Regions from separate parts of the Rossellomorea sp. y25 genome, predicted to be linked through region 2. Evidence: riboswitches for the same ligand, from Rfam matches in the RefSeq annotation. Region 2 holds a riboswitch; each other region holds the start of a gene.
The links. Region 2 has a riboswitch for cobalamin ahead of AAEM60_RS18435 (hypothetical protein). Riboswitches for the same ligand answer to the same signal wherever they lie in the genome.
Positions count from the first base shown of each region.

Region 1: linked by a shared signal. The riboswitch ahead of AAEM60_RS06330 (acyl-CoA thioesterase) and the one ahead of AAEM60_RS18435 (hypothetical protein) in region 2 are both predicted to bind cobalamin.
Region 3: linked by a shared signal. The riboswitch ahead of AAEM60_RS12710 (ABC transporter substrate-binding protein) and the one ahead of AAEM60_RS18435 (hypothetical protein) in region 2 are both predicted to bind cobalamin.
Region 4: linked by a shared signal. The riboswitch ahead of AAEM60_RS08530 (ribonucleoside-diphosphate reductase subunit alpha) and the one ahead of AAEM60_RS18435 (hypothetical protein) in region 2 are both predicted to bind cobalamin.

Region 1 is NZ_CP145886.1:1,289,945-1,294,558, forward strand. Features, by position in the region: gene AAEM60_RS06325 (helix-turn-helix domain-containing protein) at 61-1,311, opposite strand; gene AAEM60_RS06330 (acyl-CoA thioesterase) at 1,626-2,099, opposite strand; cobalamin riboswitch at 2,246-2,435, opposite strand; gene AAEM60_RS06335 (flotillin family protein) at 2,638-4,146, shown strand; gene ade (adenine deaminase) at 4,453-4,614, opposite strand, start outside.
Region 2 is NZ_CP145886.1:3,663,720-3,668,333, reverse strand. Features, by position in the region: gene AAEM60_RS18455 (ABC transporter substrate-binding protein) at 1-220, opposite strand, end outside; gene AAEM60_RS18450 (prolyl oligopeptidase family serine peptidase) at 439-1,239, shown strand; gene AAEM60_RS18445 (DUF2584 domain-containing protein) at 1,267-1,509, shown strand; gene AAEM60_RS18440 (hypothetical protein) at 1,550-1,882, opposite strand; cobalamin riboswitch at 2,014-2,201, shown strand; gene AAEM60_RS18435 (hypothetical protein) at 2,368-2,889, shown strand; gene AAEM60_RS18430 (ABC transporter substrate-binding protein) at 2,910-3,848, shown strand; gene AAEM60_RS18425 (copper homeostasis protein CutC) at 4,075-4,614, shown strand, end outside.
Region 3 is NZ_CP145886.1:2,540,612-2,545,225, forward strand. Features, by position in the region: gene AAEM60_RS12705 (iron ABC transporter permease) at 1-344, opposite strand, end outside; gene AAEM60_RS12710 (ABC transporter substrate-binding protein) at 307-1,269, opposite strand; cobalamin riboswitch at 1,405-1,607, opposite strand; gene msrA (peptide-methionine (S)-S-oxide reductase MsrA) at 1,908-2,447, shown strand; gene AAEM60_RS12720 (hypothetical protein) at 2,528-2,680, shown strand; gene crtI (phytoene desaturase family protein) at 2,734-4,239, opposite strand; gene AAEM60_RS12730 (glycosyltransferase) at 4,451-4,614, shown strand, end outside.
Region 4 is NZ_CP145886.1:1,702,549-1,707,162, reverse strand. Features, by position in the region: gene AAEM60_RS08535 (ribonucleotide-diphosphate reductase subunit beta) at 1-691, opposite strand, end outside; gene AAEM60_RS08530 (ribonucleoside-diphosphate reductase subunit alpha) at 711-2,957, opposite strand; cobalamin riboswitch at 3,103-3,284, opposite strand; gene AAEM60_RS08525 (SurA N-terminal domain-containing protein) at 3,953-4,614, shown strand, end outside.

The sequences.
Region 1 (4,614 bases), 2.3 Mb from region 2:
AGAAATCAGCCGAATAAAAAAATGATAAAAGAAAACCTCCTTTTATCATTAAAAGTGTCATTATTCTAATTCATAATAGCTTATTTCATTGGACATTTTATTGGATGCAAGTTTGAATCCTTTCTCTGTTTGCCCGGTTTTTACATAATATAAAAATAGTTGTCTTTCATAATGCTGATACATCAACTTGCTCCCCGTTTTGTTGAAATGGGGGAGAGCTGTATATTCAATATACTCATATAGTTCTTGTTCATTTCCTTTTATGGTAAGTAAGTATATTTCAAAGAAAACGTAGGTGGGGTCCTGATGCTGAGTAGCCCTTTTTAGTCCTTTTGTCGCTAATTGATTGAGTTCTTCGGAAGAAAGCAGATTCCCTTTCAGACAAGCTAGTATATATCCGCTGAGTGTGACTAAATAATGTGACGCTGGCGTGTCTTCATTAATAAGTTTTAATGCTTTTTCATAGGAATCTTTTGATTCAGAATATCGTTTTCTCCTAAAATATTCGAATCCCAGATTGTTATGGATTTTATGTGCCCTTTCCTTGGAATTAACGGATTCACAGACTCTGAGGAGCTTATCATACTGTTGTTTGGTTTCTTCCATATCAAAGGGTTCTTTGGCATTCAATTGAATTAAAATTAACGTTTCAGAATCGATGACCCTAAGGATATTCAATGTTTTTTGGAAAAAATGCAAGGCTCTTTGCCCATAATAATAGGCAAAGGTGTTTGAATGAATGGAATGATAGGCTAATGCCAAATGAAAATAATATTCGGAGTTCGGATATTCATCGTCAATCTGTTTCAATACATTTATGCAAGTGTTAAATTGTCTTGTTGAATGATAGTAGATCCCTTTGACATGAAGTAATAAATTTTGTTCGAAAGGGGATAGAGGATAGTTTTTGTTTTCGAACATGCCCAGGATTTCCTTGGCTTTTCCATGCTTGTTCAAAAATAAATAATATCTTGCCAGGAAAAGGTTGTATTGAATGATGAAGTCAGATAGAAACCTTAAAGGTTCCTTTTCGATTTCACCTTTAAGTTGATGGATGTCATTGGTTCGAATCATAATAATTGCATCATTCCATTCAGATAATTTAGCCTGTAACGAATGATACCGAGAACGTTCGACTTCCATATTGATTCCAAGCTTCCTTGCCAGTAAATCAGTAATTTCACTGGAATACTCTGTGATCCCTCTTTCGATTTTACTTAGATGTGTGGTAGAGCAGATCCCCTGTGCAAGCTGCTCTTGAGTCAAACCCGAATCTTCACGATGAAATTTAATTAATTTACCTTCGATCATACTACACCCCAAATGAACTATTTTATTATCCATTATAGGAAATATTTTCTCGGTATTCTATAGGTTTAGAACAAGACGGAGGTCTGAAGGCAATAACATCCAAATCGCATCTCTATACTGTTTTTCTCTTTTCTTCCTAGAGTTGATCCTGTACTTCTTTCACCAGAAGAAGGAATCCTGGATGACTTCCCGCTCTAAAACCAACCCCGTTTTCATTCCAATTAGGATCAATAGACTAGCCCTTATAAACACTCAAAGCCTAGAGAAGCTCTGAGTGTTCTTGTTTATTAGGAGAGTTAGCAATCAGGGACTTTTCACAAAATAAGCGCACGATTTTTTCTATGCTCTTTTCGCAAAGGAGCCGTATTGAAAAGCCTCGATTCTTCTTCCGTCTTTGGAATGACTTTTGGTACCGGCTTGGGCTTACCATTTTCATCAACGGCGACCATCGTCAGGAATGATTCAGTCGTCAGGGTTTTGACACTCGTTACAAGATTCGTAGAGTAGACCTTTACATATACTTCCATGGATGTTCGACCTGTAGACGTAACGTAGGCTTCCAGACTTAACGCATCACCGACCGTTGCAGACGACAAAAAGTCGACGGAGTCAATCGATGCCGTGACGACGACTGAGCTGGAGTGCTTCATTGCTGATAGTGCCGCAATTTCATCAATATAGGAAAGGACTTTCCCTCCAAAAATCGTTTGCATATGATTGGTGTCCGGTGGCAGTACCAATTTTGTTTGTATGGTTCGTGAACGTTCTACCGAATAAGCTTGTTCCATTTTCTCATCTCCCAGTTTAATTTCTGAAATAAAAAAAAGCATCTCCCTTTGAAAAGAAGATGCGGCTACTTCAAGCGGACGTCCAGAATCCTGTGATTCCTCATTTGGCTCATATAGCGCAACACCCTCCTATCTCCCGTAGGAACTCTGTGTTCTTCTCAATTGGCAGGTCTCCTGGCTCAGCGTCAACAATTTCATATTCCTTCCCATTTCGATTCGAAACAGTGGATCCATACGAAATCTCAGCTTTACAGTGGCGGGACCGCGTTGGACTTTCACCAACTTCCCTTTTAAGAAGATGACCTGATCATCTTCACCAATGAGCAATGTTTAAATTGTGAACGCTTTTATTTTATCACAGGAATGAGAAGTAAGGTCTTTATTTGGTAGGAATTATTGTATTAAAATTAGAAAATTTACCTAAATATTGAAACTTTTCTACAACCCTTCCGTAGATAATATTGTAGTTAGAAGTTTTATAAAATAGTGAATCAGTTGCTCGACTGATTTATAGAAAAGTTTGAGAGGGGTTGTCAGAATGCTAGGATCATTAAGTATTATCGGATTTTTCATGTTCTTGATTCCTGTTCTGGTTATTGCAGCTATTGCAGGAATCGCGTATTATTTCTGGATGAGGTTCCGCTATCGTACAGCGAGATCCAACCAGGCACTGATCATTACCGGACCGAAACTGGGGGATCCTGAAAAGGAAACGAATATTTTCACCGACCAGGAAGGGCGTTCCATGAAAATCATCAGGGGTGGAGGGTACAGATTAAGACGTTTCCAAACATCTACACCTGTTAATCTTACATCCTTCCAATTAAAATTATCGACACCGAGAGTTTACACAAATGGCGGAGTACCAATCGTTGCAGACGCAGTGGCCATGGTGAAGGTGGCAGACACATTAAACGGAATTGCGAACTATGCCGAGCAGTTCCTAGGTAAGGACCAAAAAGAGATTGAAGATGAAATCATTGAGGTACTGGGAAGTAATCTTCGTGCGATTCTTTCTAAAATGACGGTTGAAGATATCAACAGCAACCGTGAAAAGTTTAACGCTGACGTATCTGAAATTGCCCAGAAGCAGCTGGATCTTATGGGCTTCAAAATTACGTCACTCGGGCTAACGGACATAAGAGATGCTGACGAAGAAAATGGATACTTAAAAAATCTTGGTCGTCCACGTATCGCCGAGGTTCGCAAGCAAGCTGAAATTGCAGAAGCAAACACCGAGCGTGAAACCCGTATTCACCGTGCCCAAACCGATCAGGAAGCGAAAGAGGAAGAATACAAGCGTCAAATTACCATTGCCCAATCGAAAAAAGAGAAGGACATCAAAGACGCAGCCTTCAAAGAAGAAACAGAGCGGGCAAGAGCGAAATCCGAACAGTCCTATGAGTTGGAAAAAGCCAAACTTACAAAGGAAGTGAAAGAGGAAGAGTTAACCCTTCAATTCCTTGAACGTGAACGTGCCGTTAAACTTGAAGCAGAAGAATCAAAAGTTCGTAAAACGAAAGCCGACGCCGAATACTACGAAACCACTCGTAAAGCGGAAGCGGAAGCTCGCAAGGCTGAAATTGACGGGGAAGCGAAAGCCAAGATACGCAGAGAAGAAGGTTCTGCTGAAGCCGATGTTATCAGAGAGCGAGGTAAAGCGGAAGCCGAATCCCGTAAACTGCTGGCAGAAGCAATGGAGAAACATGGTGATGTCATCATTACCGAGAAACTAATCGAAATGCTGCCTGTTTTCGCAGAGAAAATTGCTCAGCCTCTTAACAATATTGACTCTGTTAAAATCATTGATTCCGGTAATGGCCAGGGAGTTCCTTCCTTTGGGAAAAGCATCACCAGAACGATGCTTGATATGCAGGAACCGTTACGCGAAATGACTGGCATCGATGTAGGTGAATTACTGAAGTCATATGCAAATAGATCCCATGAAAGACCTTATCAGCCAGCGATCTCTGAAACAGCTGACAAGGAAGTCGCTGTGACGAACGAAAAGGAAGAAACAGAGGTAAAGGGAAGACAGCCAAAGTAAATAATGAGAGGGAGATGTCTCGGGTATATGGGGGCATCTCTTTTTTTGAGTGGGATAAAAAGAGTGCCAGGCACGGGATGTTGATTCTGTACCTGGCACCTGTTGTTATGACCACTGTACCAGGTACAAATCGGATAAATTGTACCTGGTACAGCAGATCTATTTTAAGAGTGAGGACAATTCAAATGTTAAAAAATGCAAATATTCAACAGTCAAATTCTCCCGGATATTCAACCGGTGAATACACCTCAAAATTCAACTGTCAAAAAAAGAGCAAATTTCAACAGTCAAACACCCATTCATACCCTAAACCCCAACCTTAATATGCTTGGAGCCCTCAACATCAAATAGCCCCAAGTCCGTCAGCTTCAACTGAGGAATCACAGGTAACGTTAGAAATGATAAGGTAAGAAACGGATTGAAGTCCCGGGAGAAACCTAATTCAATAAAGGCGCTCTTCAACAGGTC
Region 2 (4,614 bases):
TATCTCCACCCCACGTAGTGGTCAATTCAATGTCCAGCCCTTCCTCTTTGAAGAATCCTTTTTCGATGGCTACATATTCAGGGGCATAGAAAATCGAGCGGGTAACCTCTGCTACACGAACCTTTTGTACGACTTCTTCTTTTTCTCCACATGCTGTCAAACAGGTTGTTAACATGACGATGAGCAACATGGCAAAGCTACTTCTAAGCCATTTTTTCATTCAATATTCCTCCTTTAAGCTTTGTGAAACCGGTGTAACGATAGAATGGGATGAGTGCATCTCTCTTTGCCTTGTTTATCCTTATATATAAGAAGGGTAGGATGGTCATGAAGGCTGCGTCTCGGCATCTCCTGTTGATGATGAGATTTGCTAAAATAGTCTATGTAGAGTATAAAAAATGTGTGAATACCCAATGCACGTTTTGAAAGGAAGAGAATATGAAAAACGGAACGATTGTGAAGAAAACATTGTTTCCTTCACCTAATCCACATGTGGAACTATATGAAATTACCTATCTATCCGGAGGTCTCCGGGTGAGAGGCTTATTGGCTGAACCTGTCGGAGGTGGAAAGTATGATGGGTTCCTCTATCTGAGAGGGGGGATCAAAGGCGTCGGAATGGTCCGGCCGGCGAGAATCGCTCAATTTGCTTCTCACGGATTCATTGTTTTTGCTCCTTATTACAGAGGAAACCTTGGCGGAGAGGGAAAAGAAGATTTTGCTGGAGATGATCGTGAAGACGCCATTTCCGGTGTTGAATTGCTCAAACACTATCACAGGGTGGTCCATAACCGGATTCATGTGTTTGGCTTTTCCCGTGGAGGAGTAATGGCGTTACTGACAGGCGTGGAGCGCAGGGACGTTACCTCTGTTGTTACATGGGGAGGCGTTTCGGATATGTTCTTAACATATGACGAACGGAAGGATCTCAGGAGAATGATGAAAAGAGTCATAGGGGGAAGTCCCAATAAATTTCCGGAAAGATATGAATGGCGTACGCCCCTATATGAGTTAGAAAACCTGGAAGCTCCCGTTTTGATCATTCATGGTGAAAAGGATCAGAACGTTTCAGTTGAGCATGCATATAGATTAGAAAAACGACTGAATGAGCTGAATAAATCTGTGTCATCCCAATACTTTAAAGAGTTTACGCATTACTTCCCTCCACGAAAGAACCAACAAATCGTCTCCATGCTATGCACCTGGATGAAAAATCAAAAGACAGTGGTGTATGATTAAATACAAAAAGGATTGAGGTCAAGCGAAATGGGCATGGGCTTAGAGTTAAACACGATGATCGTGACAAAAGGAAAAGAAGTGAGGAAAGAAGAGAATCTGTTCGTACTGCAAAAGGACGGATATCGCCTTTACCCTATGCATATTCCGATAGAGGTAAGAAAAACGAAACACAGTGACCCGAGTGGTTACGGCAGTATCGAAAAGATGGAGTGGATGGATGAGAAAACGACGATCCTGTATCGGTTGATTTCCTTGAATTCCACGAACTAAATAAAGGAGGGCTGTAAACATCTGCTTACAGCCCTCCTTTTTAGTTGATTTCCTCATATAAAATATAACGATTATCCTCTGTCTGGGCGATTAGATAATTGCTGTGATCTTTCACGCTATAGATGGGTGTCCCTTTTTTTAGTATATTTGCCGAGAAATCATTCTCGGGGTGATATTGACTATCAATCTTTTCTTTAATAGATCCAAGCTTTTCATCCAGAACCAACTTCTTCTCCACAGGGACCTTCACATATTCCTTCTTGTTCACCACCATCATATCCCCGTATCCACATAATTCATGGGATGCAGGTTTTTTGTCTCCGCATGCACTTAACAAAAATACGCATAATAGCAAAACAATCAATCGCTTCATGTTTTTCCTCCTTATCATTTCTTCACATACTCACAAGATATTCAAGCTTGTACGTCAACATGTTTGTTTTTTTATGCAAAACTTCATCATCTTTCATATGGATAAAGTGGTATAATGTTCCTTAAGTGAATAAACCCACGCAGAAATTAGGTGCTGATCTTTAGCATAAAGGGAATTCGGTGTGAATCCGAAGCTGTTTCCGCAACTGTAAGTGCTGACGAAATAAGAAGAAAACCACTATTTGATCATTCAGATGGGAAGGTTCTTAGAGTAGGCTGACGCACGAGCCAGGATACCTGCCTTTTTTCCATCGTATTATGCTCTTCGGAAGTTAAGGGTATGGTGCGGCTTTTTAGCATCTCTTTTTTCATATGGATGACAACTGCCGGCCAATATTCTTGGGTGGTTTTTTTGTGTTTATTTAAACCTCCCGGAAGATACGATAGGTGCTTCACAAACATCATTCAGAAAGGAGGAACTTACATATGGCAAAGGATTTCCGCTATTTATGTTATCCCTATATGCGTGAGTCTGTTTCAACCGTGGATTTTGAGATCCGGACCGATTCACTGTCGACTAAAATTGGACTCGCGTCATCAATGACGGAGCACTTACCGAAAGTTCAGGACGATTTACTATATTTAGCTGAGATGGCGTACCACCTCAATGGTTCGGTCCGGGGAATGACAGCCATCAAGGAAGACGACTTGAATAAATTGAGCCAAATGTACGATCGTTATGTGTCGGAAGTCGAGGAGCGTATCCAAACCTTTGTCCTTCCTCAAGGCTGTACAGCCGCATGTACGCTTCATACCTGTCGCAGTGAAGCAAAAAAGTCCGTCCGTGCCTTACATAAAGTCAGTACTGAGATGAAAGTGGAAAATATTCTATTTAAATACGCTCATTTACTGGCAAATGTCCTGTTTGTGATGGCCGTGTATGTGAATAAATGTGAAGGGATTGAAGAAATTCCTTTTGTGAGTAAATCGTATAAAGACAAAATATAGAGAAGCGGGGAAGATGAAATATGAAAAAGTCATGGTTAAATAGTTTACTATTATCATTCATCCTGGTTGTTTTCGTAGGGTGCAGCAATGGGGAAGAAGTAACATCCACAAAGGAAGTCAAGTCTGATAATGAGTCTTATTCTGTCATCGATGACAGGGGAGAAGAGATTAGCTTTGAGAAAGTGCCGGAAACCGTTATTTCCTTACAGCCGAGTAACACAGAGATTCTCTTTGCCATAGGAGCAGGAGATAAGGTAATCGGGGCAACTGAATACGACAACTATCCAGAGGAAGCGAAAGAGATTAAAAGAGTGTCGGATTCCATGACAGTCAATGCGGAAGAGGTCATTGCACTAAAGCCGGAAGTTGTCATTGCTTATACCACTGGAGATGATGCAGGAGTGAAGCAGCTTGAGGAAGCGGGATTAAACGTATTCGTCATTCAATCTGCCCAAACCTTTGAAGATGTTTATGGGGATATAGAACAAATTGCAACGGTAATGGGAGTAGAGAACAAGGGGAACGAATTGGTAGACGGCATCAAGCAACAGATTTCAGATGTGAAAGAAAAAGTAAGCACGCTAAAGGAAAAAGAACAAGTATATTTTGAAATCAGTCCCTCCCCTGATATTTATACAGCAGGAGCAGAAACGTTTCAGCAGGAAATACTTGAAACGGCAGGGGTCGAGAATATTTTTGTAGATCAAAAAGGCTGGGTGAAAGTAGGCGAAGAAGAAATCATTAAACGGAACCCTAATATGATTTTAACGACAGTGGGTTATGTCGAAGAGCCGACAGCCGAAATCAAGTCCCGGGAAAGCTGGAAAGATGTAAATGCAGTGCAAAATGGCCAAGTCTATTTCTTGGATTCAGACATTATGTCAAGACCAGGACCACGTATTGGAGAAGCCGTTGAGCTAACAGCAAAAACGGTGTATCCGGATTTATTTTCTGAATAAGATTGAATGGGAGATGGGGAAGACAATGATTTGCAAGAGGAATCATTGTCTTTTTCTGATAGATTGTTACTTTTTATAGGATTTGTAATGCAAACGTATGAGTATTGTCTTTTTAAATAACAACATATTTCATATTTTTGCGGGGAAATCCTTTTCATCACAAGTTCAACAATCTTCAACATTGTGATAAAGTTAACGTAACATCATCACGTTAGGAGAATTCAACATGAGCAAACTGGAAGTCATAGTCTTGAATGAGGAAGATGCCAAAGTTGCAGAAGCATCCGGAGCAGATCGACTTGAATTGGTGTCTGCCATACATGAGGGAGGATTAACTCCTGATTTTCATGTGATAGAAAAAGTATTAAGGACCGTTTCAATTCCTGTTCAGATTATGATCCGATTACATAGTAAATCTTTCTCGTATCAGTCTGATGAATTGCATACCATGGTGGAACAAGTTAGAACAATGGTTGAAATGGGAAGCCGTGGCATCGTCTTTGGCGCATTATCACATGAAGGTAAGCTTGATTCCCACGCTTTAATGGAGATCGTACAAAGTGCGAAGGGTCAATCGATTACTTTTCACCGCGCTATCGACCTGTCTGATGATCCAGTAGCCTTATGCAAAGGAATATTCCATTCAGGATTGAACGTTGATCGAATTCTCACATCAGGCGGAAAATCTGAAGTGAGTAAGGGACTGGAGGCGATTGGTAAAATGAGGGAAATAGAGCAAATGGGTGGTCCCACTATCATGCCGGGT
Region 3 (4,614 bases), 1.1 Mb from region 2:
GCTCCTGAAGACACACCCAATGTATACGGATCTGCCAGCGGGTTGCGCAAAAGTCCTTGAAAAGAAGCTCCTGCGATTGCTAAGGAGCTTCCAACCAAAAGTGCCAATAATACTCTGGGTAATCTAATTGAAAAGACAATGTTTGTAAACATCGGATCAATCTCTTCTGGTAAATGGTATCCTAACCATTTAGCTCCGACGATGTACAAAATGTCCTTCGGCGGCACCGGAATGGTTCCAATCGATATACCGGCAAGAAGAGCGAATAGTAAAAACGATACTGCCAATCCGTATGTTATCCATATTTTATTCTGTAAATAACTCCGGATAGATCGACTTTGCAATTTCCTCTACTCCTTCAACCAGTCTTGGGCCAGTACGTGTGACCAGGTCAGAATGTACGTCATGAACTTCCTCATTTTTCACAGCACTCACGTCTTTCCATCCTTCCCGGCCCATCACTTGTTCTTTAGGATTTTCGCTGTAGTAACCATATGTTGTAATGATGATGTCTGGATTTGATGCGATGACTGCTTCCTGGTTTACTTGGATCCATCCCTCTTGATCACTCATCACATTTTCGGCATTTACAAGTGATAGCATTTGATCGATGAATGTATTTTTACCTGTAGAATATATGTCAGGCGAAGGTGACACCTCTATATACACTTTTTTCTTTTCGGAGACACCACTGACTTTTTCCTTAATGGATTCTAGATCAGCTTTCATCTCCGAAATGATGGATTCAGCTTCATCTTTCTTGCCAACCAATGTGCCGATGTTTTCCATCGTGGTGTATACTTCCTCAAAGTTATTGGCATCACGTACGATATATACCTTTACCCCTGCACCTCGAAGCTGTTCTAACCCCTCTTCTGCCGAAACAGCAGTGGACTCATGAGCGAGAACCAAATCCGGATTCAGACTGATAATCTTCTCAACGTTAAATTCCATTCCACCTATTTTTTCTTTCTCCGCCGCTTCTTTTGGATAATTATCAAAATCTGAAACCCCCACAATTTCCTTATTCAACCCTAACTCGAATAAGATTTCTGTGTTGCTTGGAATCAATGAAACAATATGCTTAGGTTGCTCTTCCAGCGTAACTTTATTACTAAGAGCGTCGCTTACCGACAAAGGGAAATCAGATTGTCCCTTAGTGACTTCTCCATTTCCTTTTCCCTTTTCTACATTTTCACCATCAGCACCGCATGCTGAGAGGATCCCTAAAGATAATAATAGTGCGAAAATGATTTTGAAGTGTTTCATGTTTTTTCCCCCTGTGAATTGAACTTATTGTCAGACAAAAAAACACCTCTAGTGGGACTAGAGATGTTGTGTAAGATGCAAAAATGGCTTCCATACCGTCAAACATGCACATTACACCTTTCTATCCGCGTAGATTTGGTGCGAAAGACATTAGGCAGGTCTCCTGGCTCATGGTCAATGTTTGCTGCACCTTCCCATACCTATTAGTACAGTGGCATTCATACAGCGCACTTCCATTTACAGTGGCGGGACCGCGTTGGAATTACACCAACTTCCCTATTATGAAGCTAAAAGTTTGCTACCGAAACTTCCGCTTCACCTAATCTCGTATCATATGTAATTGTTCCGTTCACATGAATTATACACAAGTTATCATCGTTAGTGAATTGATTTTTATGAATTTGTGGAAATTTGCAGAATGATTGAATCTACCTCTATAATGCATGTTGATGCCTGGGCTATAGAATAGGAAAAGAGCTTTGGCTTATGTGATTTATCAATTGCCCACTTATAGTAAACCATATAGGCAAAGAAGCTTTGATGCTAATTGATTGTCGCTTCCTCCCTTTCATGATAGAATCTTTTTCAAGCTATTGCTTTACTACTTTAGAGTGGCATATGTATAGGAGGTTTTCGCAATGAATGAAAAGAAAGAGTTCGCTACTTTTGCCGGGGGTTGTTTTTGGTGTATGGTAAAACCATTTGATGAACTACCGGGTATTATTGACGTCGTATCAGGTTATTCAGGGGGCCATCTTGAAAACCCTACCTATCAGGATATCAAAGCCGGTAACAGCGGACATTATGAAGCTGTTCAAATTACCTTCGACCCTGCTCTCTTTCCCTATGAAAGATTATTAAAACTATACTGGCCGCAAATTGATCCGACTGATGACGGAGGACAATTCCATGATCGCGGTGACCAGTATCGCACAGCTATTTTCTATCACAATGATCATCAAAAACAATTAGCAGAAAACTCGAAGAAAGAAATAGAAGAAAGTGGACGATTCAAAAATCCAATCGTCACAAAGATCCTACCTGCCTCAACCTTCTACCAGGCAGAAGAATATCATCAAAAGTTCTACAAAAAGAATCCCGATGAATATAAACAAGACCGGGCGAAATCCGGTCGTGACGAATTTATTGAGAGTCATTGGGATAACCCAAAAGCTTAAGGGCTTTAAAAAAATGTATCATTCCCCGAGAATGAAAAAAACTCCTTTCGCCAAACTAATTGGCAGAAAGGAGTTTTTATATGAAGAAAAATGATCACGTTAAAGAAGATAAAGAGCAAGTCGTTGGATATGAAGGGCCAGGGAAACTGGTGAACTTCTTTGATCCCTATCCAGCTGAAGACGAGGCGAAAGTGAATAATTCTGATACGGTGGATAATCATAGTTCTGAATGAAAATGAAAATATAAGGTGATGGTAATCATGCAAACCATCACCTTATATTTTTTTTATCCTATAAAACGGTTTACCTTCACTTGTTCATCTAAGATCAATTCCGCCGTAAGTTGTCCAGAAAGCGTGACCATTGGCACACCTCCACCCGGATGGGTTGAACCTCCAACAAAATACATATTAGAGAGCACTCTGCTCTTGTTCGGAATCTTGAAACCGCCGTTAAGCTTCCGGTCTGTGACAGTACCATAGATCGATCCACCATTCGCCCCATAAAGGGTTTGAATGTCGTTTGGAGTGAAGGTATATTCGTATTCTATATGATCCCTTAAATTGGTTACGCCCATTTTCTCAAGCTTATCCAGAACTTTGAGGCGATAAGATTCTTTGTATTGTGCCCAATCTTCCCCCTCTTTTAATGGAGGCACATGTGTTAACACAAACATGTTTTCTTTCCCTTCAGGAGCCTGTGTGGAATCCGATTTCGACGAGATGCCGATGTAAATCGTCGGATCGTCAGAAAGCTTTTGCTCATCGAAGATCTGTCTGAATTCTTTTTTTGGATCCTTACTGAAAAAGAAATTATGGTGAGCGAGGTGATCATATTTACGATCTACCCCGAGTAGCAGCACCAGTCCTGAAACCGTTGGAGCAAATTTGCTTAATTCATCGACTTCCTTAGAAGATTCATGATAATCAGCTAAGAGGGATTTGTAGCAAGGAATGGCCTCTAAGTTGGATACAACGATGTCCGCCATCAGCTCTTCTCCAATTTTTGTTCGGACTCCTTCAGCACGGCTGCCTGATGTAAGTATATCTTCAACTTCACAATTTAAGCGGACCTCTACATTGAGTTCCTCCAACACCTTGGCCATTGCCTCAGCAATTTTGTACATTCCGCCTTTTACGTAATGGACTCCAAGACCTAACTGAACATGGGTAAGCTGTGACATGATGGCTGGTGCATGGTAAGGCGAAGACCCTACGTACATGATAAGGAAGTTAAATAGCTGCTGTAGATGCTTGTCTTTAATGAATTTACGATTTGCAGCATCCATGGATTTCATTGGATCCATTTGCAGTAATTCTTTGACCGGATGCATCGTGCGCAAGTCTTGCAAGCCATTGATGCTCTTTTTATAGAAACTTTTCATTGTAAGTTCATACATTTTTCCACAGTAGCTTAAATAGTTAAAGAAGTTATTCGCATCCTCTGTGGATGTCTTCTTCATTTCTTCTAACATGGTCGGGAGATCCGAAGAAACATCAAGGACCCTTCCATCTTCAAAAAATGTCCTCCAGCCCGGATCCACTCTGATGATATCTACATAATCATTAAGATCACGGTCCGCATGAGCAAATACTTTCTCCAGTACCCATGGCATCGTAAGGATGGAAGGTCCTGTATCGAAAGAAAAGCCTTTTCCTTTTCTTTTATTTAATTTTCCGCCAAGTCTTTCCCCTTTTTCAACAATCGTAACGTCATATCCTTCTGAGGCAAGACGGATGGCTGTTGACATACCTCCCAAGCCGCCTCCTACTACTATTACTTTCTTCTTCATTTCATTTCCTCCTAACGAGAAAGATCGTTTTCGACTGAATCGTCTATTCAGCTTTCCATTGTGCCCATTTTGTAGGATTTCAAACCAACTTTAACATGAATTCATGCAAGAGAATTCAGCACAAAACATCCAATCCTGATGAATAAACGTATCACCTTTAACGAAAATGGTTAAAATGTCGATACAAATCAATAGATTAGAGGGTGAAAAAATGTATATTTGGTTAGGGACTGTTATTCTTACCGTTTTCCTTTTCACTAGAATTCCTACCGTCAAAAAGTCCATTCATGTAAGGAATAGTTTTCTCGTGAAAAAATGCTCCATCATCATTCCTGCAAGAAATGAAGAGCAGACGATTGGAAATCTATTATCCAG
Region 4 (4,614 bases), 2.0 Mb from region 2:
TAAATATTTTTTCAAATAAGCCAACATGCAGCTGTTCATCCCGATTGATGTAATTAATCATCGTAGAGGTCGCCACCATTTTTTGATTTCTGGCCAAATTATAGAAAAAGGCAAATCCGGAATAAAAGAACAATCCTTCTAGAATCACATCATAAATGATCGATTTTAATAGATTCGCAATGGTAGGAGATTCTACGAAGCCCTTATACCCATTCGTAATAAATTCATTCCGCTTCTTTAAGATTGGATCGTTCTTCCAGAAATCAAACACTTCATCCTGCTTCTTTTTTGACACGATACTCGATAATACATAGCTATAGGAATGATTGTGTACAACCTCTTGCTGTGCAAGAATGATCATCAGCGCATTCAAGCTGGAATCCGTCAGATAGTCTGCCACTTTACCGGCGTAATCTGTCTGCACACTATCAAGTAGAGCCAGTAAACCGATGATTTTTAAAAAGGACTCCTGCTCTCTCGATGAAAGATTCGGAAATTGTTTAATATCCTTTGCCATATTGATTTCAAAAGGTGTCCAGAAATTCCCGAGCATTCTCTTATATTTCGGATATGCCCATGAGAACCTGACATCATCCCAGTTCAATATATTCGAACTTTTCCCATTTACGATACCTGTTGATTTATTTGGTGCCTCTGAATCTATTAAGATTCGCTTCTTCAATCCATTCACGTTATCATCTTCCTCCCGGTTAGCTATGGCAGCTTTCACACTCTTCAAAATTCGAAACAGATGTTGATCTCACATAATAGGTCGTTTTCAACCCTGACTTCCATGCATCTAAATGAAGAGATAATAACTCTATCGCCTTGATATCATTTCGCACATACAAGTTAAACGATATTCCCTGATCTATATGACGCTGTCTCTTCTCATTTTGTTTAATACTCCAGTGCTGATCTACGTTATAGGCCGTTTTGTAATACCAGGTTGTCTTAGGTGATAAATCAGGGGCTGTAACAGGAATCTTATAATCTTTCTTTTCTTCTGAGTACTCTAATCTGAACAAAGGATCTATACTTGCTGTGGATCCGGCTATGATCGAGGTGGATGAATTAGGGGCGACGGCCATTAAATATCCGTTTCGTATCCCTTTAGTAGAAACTTCCTCCCTGAGTACATTCCACCTTGGTCCTGAATATCCTTTTTTGGAAAAATACTCTCCGGTGGACCAATCTGAACCGCTGAAATATGGATAAGATCCTTTTTCTATTGCTAATTCATGACTGGCTTTAATCGTGAAATAGGCAACATCCTCGTATAAGGAATCACAATAATCAACGGCTTCATCGCTCTCCCATTTCAACCCTTTTAAAGCAAGAAGGTGATGCCACCCAAAGGTTCCTAATCCAATCCCTCTATAGCGCCTGTTTGTCAGTTGGGCTTGCAGGACTGGAAGTTTATTTATATCAATGACATTATCCAGTAATCTTACTCCTATGGACACCACTCTTTCCAGCTCATCATCCATTACCGTTTTAGCTAAAGAAACAGATGCCAGATTACAGACGACATAATCTCCCGGAGATTTATAGGTAATGATTTTCCCGTCCTTTATGACCTCTTCTTCCATAATGGTCGCACTCATATTCTGGGCGATTTCCGTACATAAATTACTGCAGTAAATCATCCCCTTATGCTGATTGGCATTTAGCCGATTGACTGTATCTCGGTAAAACATATAGGGTGTTCCCGTTTCAAGCTGGGAAATCATGATCCGCTTGAAAATTTCAATCGCTGGGACCACTTCCCTTGAAAGGTCAGGGTTTTCTACACACTCCCAGTACTTATCCCTGAACGAGCCTTCTCCATCCTTTTCGTCATAGTAATCTTCCAGTGAAAAACCCATGCCTATTTTCACTTCATGAGGATCAAATAAATACCATTCCCCTCTTTTCTCCACTTGCTCCATAAATAAATCAGGTAAGCTGACACCTGTGAAGAGGTCATGAGTACGCTGCCTTTCATCTCCATTATTTAATCGCGTATCAAGAAAAGGAAAAATATCCTTATGCCATACATCTAAATATACAGCGATTGCTCCTTGACGCTGGCCTAATTGATCAACCGATACGGCCGTGTTATTTAATTGCTTCATCCATGGAATAACACCTGAACTTACACCCTTGAAGCCTTTAATATCACTTCCTCTGCTTCGGACTTTCCCTAAATAGATACCCAGGCCTCCACCGTTTTTACTTAATGTGGAAACATCTGTATTGCTGTCATAAATGCTCCTTAAATCATCTGCCACCGTATCAATAAAACAACTTGATAACTGACCATGACTTTTCCCCGCATTGGCGAATGTAGGGGTGGCTACCGTCATATACAAATTGGATAGTGCCCAATACGCTTCCTGAATGAGCGCCATCCGCTTATCACGCGGTTCGTTCATAAAGAGAGTCATGGCAATGATCAATAATCGCTCTTGTGGTAATTCAAGAATCTTTCCATCATGGGATTTTGTTAAATACCGCTCTGTTAATGTGACGATCCCTATGTAAGTAAACAATTGATCTTTAGATGAATCCATGATCGTTGCCAGGAAGTCTATATCTTCTTTTGTATAAGATTCGAGCAGGGCTGACGTATATAATTTCCGATCAGTCAACTCGTGAATTGATTTATTAAAGGAACTGTATAACTTGTCTTTTTCAATTCCCCTGGAATTAGCAACTGTACGATAAAGGTTTTTTAAATAAAGTGTTGCAGCCACATAGGTCCAATCGGGTTCATGGGCAGAAATACGTTCAACTGCAGTGAGAATCATGAAATGATAAAGCTTTTCTTTACTCAGTACAGACTGTCCGTTAGCATACATAAAAATCTTTTCATCGAATTCTTTAAAATGGAGCTGTGGAAAACGACTGTGGAGACTTGTTATAATCTCCTCTGCTTCCACTATTAGTCGCTGCTCTTGTGATACGATTGACATAAATATTCCTCCCAATTTATACAGTGTGGATAGGATTCAAAAAAGCCCATCCTTCAGAAGGATGGGCCTAATATATACGGAGATATGTACATAGACTTAAAGCCTATTACAATCCTCGCTTTATCCTCCCAATTCCCGAAGAAGATAACACGTGAATAAATAAGGCAGGTCTCCTGACTCATGCTTCACCCTACTCTAAGGCCTTCCCATCGTATAAGACAGTGGCAGTTCCTTATTTCGTCAGCACTTACAGTTGCGGGGACAGCTCCGGATTCACACCGGATTCCCTTTTAAGTCCATTCAGACACCCTATTCACAGGTTATAATCAATATATTGTTAAAATCATCAAACATAACACTAAATGTTGTGTTCTGTATCATCATAAACGATTAAAAATGAATTTACAAGTGGAACTATTCACTTTGTTTAGAAGTTGAAATCTTTTAATAGTATCACTCTATTACACTCGTAAAGTCAAGAGTTGTAATAAGTTGAACAGAAGGAAGGATAAATCCTTCCTATGAAATATGCTTATAATTATTATTTTCCATGAAAAGAATAGGAGAAGATTGAATACAACCTTCAAATGGACACTAGTCAGCCGACACCTTCCTACATGTTAGTTGAAGAAAATGTTCCCACTCTCTATAATTCAAATAGAAGGTTGTTTGACAGTATTCTTTGGTCCCCAATATTTTTTATTGGCTGTTTAAATGGAGAATGAACTCGATTTAAACAGCCTCTTTTTTTTAGTTCGGCTTTAATGTATGTGAAAATCCTCTTACAATTTCATTTCTACCCGGGAGCTTTCAGTTCAAATGTAACCGCATACACAATAGTGAAAGAGGGACCATATAAGCAATTTAATGTATTTCAACCTTATTACAATCAATACTTTTCAGCTTAAATACTTTCTTTTTACGGTTTTTTCATTTAAAATGCGCATTAAGTGATTTTTTTCGAAATCACACCTTAGTTCTGAAAGGAGTCTATTATGAAAAAATTATTAACGACTTTACTATTAGCATTACTAACGATTGGACTAGCCGCTTGCGGTTCGAACGAGGAGAGCCAAAAACAAGCTGAAGATAAAGCGAAGACAGAAGAAAAAAGCGATGGACAGGCTCAAGAGGAGCAAGCTAAGCAGATGGAAGAAATGCAGAAGAAAATGGATGAACAAAAGGTTGAAAAAGATAAGATCGTTGCCATTGTAAACGATGAAAAAATTAAAGGTGAAGATTTCAACAACGTATTGACTCAATCACAAATGCAGTATCAACAAATGGGTCAAGACCCGACAAGTAAAGAGGCAGCAAAGAAGATAAAAGAACAAACTATTGATAGTCTGGTTGGACAAACACTCCTTATGCAGCAAGCCGATGAAAAAGGATATAAGGCATCAGAAGATGAAATCAATAAACAACTGGAAGAAGTTAAAAAGCAGTACGGTGATGAAAAGAAGTTTGAAGATGCAATGAAAAAAGCCGGATTCACGATGGATGAGTTAAAAACTCAAATCGCTGAAAACATCAAATACACAAACTACGTTGAGAAAGAAATCAAAGTAGAAGAAGTCTCTGAAGAGGAAATGAAGAAGTTTTACGATCAGTACGCAAGTCAGCAAGGTCAGGGTGAATCAAAGGATGCACCAAAATT